2 regions of the Peribacillus sp. NPDC056705 genome follow, and region 1 is predicted to be linked to the other one. Evidence: riboswitches for the same ligand, from Rfam matches in the RefSeq annotation. Region 1 holds a riboswitch; the other holds the start of a gene.
The links. Region 1 has a riboswitch for glycine ahead of gcvT (glycine cleavage system aminomethyltransferase GcvT). Riboswitches for the same ligand answer to the same signal wherever they lie in the genome.
Positions count from the first base shown of each region.

Region 2: it holds a riboswitch for glycine, as region 1 does, so the genes downstream of both, ACFRAK_RS03635 (amidohydrolase) here and gcvT (glycine cleavage system aminomethyltransferase GcvT) in region 1, are expected to answer to the same signal.

Region 1 covers NZ_JBHTYI010000007.1:133,504-136,695, forward strand. The annotation lists gene ACFRAK_RS11880 (DEAD/DEAH box helicase) at 1-812, opposite strand, end outside; glycine riboswitch at 1,186-1,273, shown strand; glycine riboswitch at 1,277-1,360, shown strand; gene gcvT (glycine cleavage system aminomethyltransferase GcvT) at 1,502-2,608, shown strand; gene gcvPA (aminomethyl-transferring glycine dehydrogenase subunit GcvPA) at 2,626-3,192, shown strand, end outside.
Region 2 covers NZ_JBHTYI010000002.1:242,990-246,181, forward strand. The annotation lists gene ACFRAK_RS03630 (DUF1444 domain-containing protein) at 1-687, shown strand, start outside; glycine riboswitch at 844-947, shown strand; gene ACFRAK_RS03635 (amidohydrolase) at 1,172-2,359, shown strand; gene ACFRAK_RS03640 (DNA translocase FtsK) at 2,791-3,192, shown strand, end outside.

The DNA of each region.
Region 1 (3,192 bases):
TTTGTCCATTCAATGCCAGTATCGGCCCGCCGGTTTCGAATCATGACAGTATTGACCAGTTCCTTTAGGTGTTCATCTTCAATGATGTTGCGGCCTTTCCCTTTATACTTTTCCGAAAAGAGCGAAGCATTTCCCAAGTGGCCCGGTTTCAATAACGAAACGAGGTGAAAAATCTCCTCGACTTTATTTTGAATCGGAGTGGCTGTCAGGAGTAAACAAAATTTCTTTTTCAGATTTTGGACGAATTCATAGTTCTTCGTCTTATTATTTTTAAGTTTATGAGCCTCATCAATAATGATGAAGTCATATTCCTGAGTGAAAATGATATCTCGATGTGGAGCGCGTTTCGCTGTATCGATGGATGAAATGACTACATCACAGGATTCCCAAACATAACTTTTTCTCTGAACGACTGCAGGTATATGAAACTTGGTATTCAATTCAAAAGCCCATTGTGTGACAAGGGAGGCTGGAACAAGGATCAATACTTTTTTTACAAGGCCCCTAATCATATACTCTTTTAGGATCAAGCCTGCTTCAATTGTTTTTCCGAGCCCCACCTCATCAGCTAAAATGGCCTTTCCATTCATCTTTTCCACCACTTGCTTCGCTGCTTCCAATTGATGGGGAAGCGGGGTTAACTGCGGAAGGTGCTTGGGCGCCTGTAAACCTTCAAAATCAGGGATGATAAGATTTTCCTCCATTTGAACCGCCAACTTATAAAGCTCCCAATTTCCCCATGGACCGTCATTTTCCATTTTTTGCAGAAGCTCGTCATTCCATTCAGAATTGAAGGATATATTGATTTTCATAGAAATAACTCCCTCTTAAATCATAATTTCCTTAATAAAGGGTCAAAACCCGAACATTTCGTATGTGAAGTAAGAAAAATATTTCTCTTCAAAAGATATTGCAGAGATAAGTTTCTTAGGGTAGGATATAAGTATATTTAGAAAATTCAATTTCCAAACGCTACAAAGAATCTTTGTACATCTATTTTGCAGTTCGCGTTTTCTTAGTATGGGCTATAGGCTCTTAATTTATCCAAGATTACTGAAGGAGACACTCAAACGGTTTCTGAAGTTTTAGGAGAATTGGCAGAGAATGCATTCCATGATGCTCAAAGGTTTTACCGATGCTTGGGGCTATTTCGCTTCCTTTCATTGGCGAAACATTCATATGCGGGTGAAGATAAGGGGAGAGACTACGGATGTAGCGCCGAAGGAGCAAACTTAGCAGTGAATCTCTCAGGCAAAAGAACTCTTATTGGACGCAACTCTGGAGAGCGCCGCCCGTTTTGGGACGGCCACCAAAGGGGAAAACCTATTACATAGGTAAACTTTCAGGTTTCAGGACAGAGAAAAAGCTCAAATGGGCTTTCTCTGTCCTTTTTTGTGCTTTTTTCACATCATGAATCAGGATATACCTGATGCGAAATGACAAGAAGCTTTTGATAATGAAGCCAATCAATTTTTTAAAAAAATCTGAAGGGGGTCATTTTTTGACCAATTTAAAAAGAACACCACTATTTGAGGTTTATCGTGAATACGGAGGTAAAACGATCGATTTTGGCGGCTGGGAACTTCCTGTCCAATTTTCGGGTATTAAGGACGAACATGAAGCCGTACGTACAAAAGCGGGGTTATTCGATGTTTCCCATATGGGGGAAGTCGATGTTAAGGGTCCTGGAAGCCTTTCCTTTTTACAGAAGATGCTGACTAATGATATATCAAAGCTGCAGCAGGGCGGTGCCCAATATACCGCCATGTGTTATGAAAACGGAGGCACGGTTGATGATCTTATCGTGTATAAAAGGGCAGAGGACGACTATCTGCTTGTGGTCAATGCAGCGAATACAGAAAAAGATTTCAATTGGCTTCAAGCTAATTTAACGGAAGATGTCCAAATTACGAATGTATCGAGTGACTATACACAGCTGGCACTTCAAGGACCATCTGCAGAAAAGATATTACAAAAACTATCGGGAAATACTGACTTAAGTGAAATTGGATTTTTCAAGTTCAAGGAAAATGTCCTGATTAACGGTATCTCCACGTTGGTATCCCGTACTGGATACACTGGTGAAGATGGTTTTGAGATATATAGTGACAGTGAAAATGGTCCTGCCCTTTGGAAGGCGATTATGGAAGCCGGAAAGGAAGAGGGGGTTCAGCCGATTGGTTTAGGTGCTCGTGATACCCTGCGTTTTGAAGCGAAGCTGCCGCTGTATGGGCAGGAGCTTTCAGCGGACATCACCCCGATAGAAGCCGGTATTGGTTTTGCAGTGAAAGTGGATAAGGAAGTGGATTTTTTCGGGAAAGCCGTTCTTGCTGAGCAAAAGGAGAATGGAGCTCCCCGCAAGCTTGTGGGAATTGAAATGATTGACCGTGGCATTCCGCGTCATGGGTATAAGATCTACAGCGGTGATAAAGTCATTGGTGAGGTCACGACCGGTACCCAATCACCCACATTGAAGAAAAACGTGGGATTGGTAATTATCGATAAGGAATTTTCGGTACTGGATGCGGAAGTCGAAGTGGAAATCCGTTCCAAGCGTTTGAAAGCCGTTATCATACAAACACCTTTTTATAAAAAACCACGTAAATAGAGGGGAATGGTCATTAGATGAAACATCGTTATTTACCCATGACAGAGCAAGATAAACAAGAAATGCTGGAAGTGATAGGGGTATCTTCTGCTCAAGAACTTTTCAATGATATCCCTGAAAGCGTTCGTTTTCAAGGAGAATACTATATTAAGCCTGCTAAATCGGAACCTGCATTAATGAAAGAATTATCAAGGCTAGCTGCCAAGAATGCGGACCTTAAAAACTATGCTTCCTTCCTTGGTGCGGGTGTCTATGATCATTACGCACCGGTCATCGTCGATCATGTTTTATCCCGTTCTGAGTTTTATACGGCTTATACACCGTATCAGCCAGAAATTTCACAGGGTGAGCTTCAGGCGATCTTCGAATATCAAACGATGATATGCGAATTGACGGGAATGGATGTAGCTAACTCCTCCATGTATGATGGCGGGACGGCGCTAGCCGAAGCAGCCATGCTTGCTTCAGGCCAGACGCGGCGCAAGAAGATTCTCATTTCAGGAACCGTTCATCCTGAATCAAGGGAAGTTGTGAAGACATATGCGAAAGGGCAACGGGTGGAAGTGGTCGAAATTCCTTATAAA
Region 2 (3,192 bases), on a different contig from region 1:
AAGGGGATCACCATCGAGTTGCCTCCTGTACTTGCTAACTATGAAAACGTACAGGAAAAGGCCATCGATGAAATTATCTATTACGTGGAAGAGGCCCTGAATGTGATGGGGGGAGAACACAGCATGGAAGGCAAGGAGAAATTCATTTTCCCAGTCATCCGCTCGACCTCCTTTCCAATGGAATCGGAAGCAGGAAATCCATTTTTATTCGATGAGCATACGGCTGAAACCCGGATTTTTTATGCCCTTGATTTAGGGAAAACCTACCGTCTTATAGATGAAAAGATGATTCAACGGGAAAATTGGCAGGGTGACAGGATCCGTGAAATTGCCCTTTTCAATGCCCGTTCCCTCTCCACTGAAATGAAGTCGGATATCGTTGCAGGTAATGCATTTTATTTTTTGAACACGAATGATGGGTATGATGCCAGCAGGATCCTGAATGAATCATGGCTTCGGGAAATGAAGGACAAGGTCGAGGGAACCATGGCTGTTGCCATTCCCCATCAGGATGTCATCATCATTGCCGATGTGAAGAATGATACGGGCTATGATATTCTTGCTCAAATGGCGATGAGCTTCTTTGCCAGCGGGCATGTTCCGATAACGGCTCTATCATTTCTTTACGAAGAAAATGAGTTGGAGCCCATCTTCATTATGGGTAAAAACAAAAAGCGTGAACAATGATATATTAAACTTTAAAAGGACCGTGTCAGCATCTGACATCGGTCCTTTTAAAGTTTAATAGAGTTTATGACTCTTAGAGTTGATATTTATTTTTTTATCGGTGATAATTAAATTGTAATATTTTGAAAATACAGAATAAAACGATAGAACGAGCGTATGAACGTTGTGGGAGAGTGCAAAGCATTGAGCCGCCGAGGGAGCAAGTTCCGAAAATATCGCTTGGAGCAAATCTCTCAGGTAAATGGAACCGCAGCTGGACGCAACTCTGGACAGCGCGCAGGAAGTGTGCCGCCAACTGGGAAATCTCCACGACCAAAATGGAGTTGAATTCTCAGGTGAAAGGACAGAGAAGGGAGCGGCAGGTTTGCGCAACCCTTCTCTGTCCTTTTTTAATTGGCTTTATGCATACAAAAGGTTTGCAGCGAACACGGAACTTACTAATATGCCAATCAACTTAAAATAATGGGGGAGAATAATCGTGAATGTGAAAAGCAAATTAATGAACATGCTGGAAGCCCGTAAAGAGGAAATGGTTCAAATCCGCCGTCATTTACACGAGAATCCGGAGCTATCCTTCAAAGAAGAGAAAACGGCAAAATATATCATTGATTTTTATAACGGGAAAGATGTATCGATTCAAACGAATGCAGGAAATGGATTAGGGATCATCGTGACGATCGAAGGCGGGAAACCAGGGAAAACGATAGGTCTCCGTGCCGATTTCGATGCACTGCCGATTACAGAAGAAGCGGAGGTTCCGTTCCGTTCAAAAAATGAAGGTGTCATGCATGCCTGCGGACACGATGGGCATACCGCTTATTTATTGGTACTGGCAGACTGCATCATTGAGCTGAAGGATTCCCTATCAGGTACGATCAAAATAATTCATCAACATGCAGAAGAAACACCTCCTGGTGGAGCAAAGAGCATCATGGAATCAGGGGTTTTGGATGAACTGGACGCTGTCTTCGGAATCCATTTATTCCCTTCGCATCCAGCAGGGGTCGTCGGGTATCGCAGCGGCTATTCGATGGCTGGACGGACCTATTTCAAATTAGCCATAAAGGGTGTAGGCGGCCATGGTTCCTCCCCGCATATGGCTAATGATACCATTGTGGCAGGCGCCCATTTCGTGACAGCCGTACAAACCGTAATCAGCCGCCGCTTGAACCCTTTTGATATGGGCGTAGTCACAATCGGCTCCTTCGATGGAAAGGGAAGCTTTAATGTCATTAAAGATCGTATAGAAATTGAAGGGGATGTCCGTTATATGACGGCAGAGACCCAGCAGCTGATCGATAAGGAAATCCACCGGATCGTTAAAGGGATAGAAACGGAATTTGATGTTCAGTGCGAGCTTACATATGTGCCCGATTATCCTCCGTTATATAATGACCCTGAACTGACTGGATTCGTGAAAAATAGCCTGGAAAGCATGAATGACAAAGATATTAAGAATGTTGTGGAATTTCCGGTTTTCTCAGGTTCGGAAGATTTTTCGTATTATGCAGAAAAGATTCCTGGCTGCTTCTTTTACATTGGCTGTAAACCGAAAGGGGTGGAGAAGGCCTATTTCAATCACCATCCTAAATTCGATATTGATGAAGAGGCCCTTTTGATCGCCTCCAAATCAGTGGCGCAGGTTGTATGCAGTTTTTATGAATGGAAATAGTCTTCTTTGATCTTTGTTTGCAAAAAAAAAACGCAGAAACCCACAAAACACCGTTCGGTATTAACGAACGGTGTTTTATGGGTTGCGGCATGTATTTGAATGCCGCCGGCGGTTTCATGAAGGATGTTGCAATGAATTGGCCAGTCTGCTTCCAAGGCTGCATGAAAACTTAATCTCTTTGTAAACGCGATTTAACAGCGGTGTTTTATTTAAATAGTAGACTAGGGGCTAATGTTAATTCGCAATTGATAGGTTTAAACTCATTCCAGAAGGGGTTTAATAGGGTAGGAGTTCTGCGAACTACGTTAAGTTAGCAGGAATGCGATAAAAAATATAGATGCCAATCCCAATTCAGCTTAAATTTTCTCGATATTTTTAAAATAACTGGTAGAATTAGTTACATAACTACAGATGTAGAAAGAGTGATAGTTTTGAAATGGCTAAATAAGATGAAAAAATGGTTCCAAGCAGAGGAAATTATTGAAATCGAAGAAATTATTATAGATGAGCCGCTTGATGAAGAGACATTAAAGAAAATGGATTTTTCAAAGCTTTCGAAGTCAAAGAAAGAAGAAATAAAAGATTATAATCAAAAAGTGGAAAAAATGTCCCAGACGCCAGACCCGGATACGAAAATCCTGTTTCAATATCCAAAAGGACAGTTCAAGTTTCCGCTCATTCCAGACCGGGAGCAGAATAAAAGAAAGCCTAGGGAAAGGAACAGGGAAGAAAATGAACCCAAACAGGGGAAAAATGTGACCAAAGAAACAACGAAAAGGCCTGTAAGGGATAGTGAACCAAAACGGAGAAGCTTCGACAGGGAGGAAACCTCA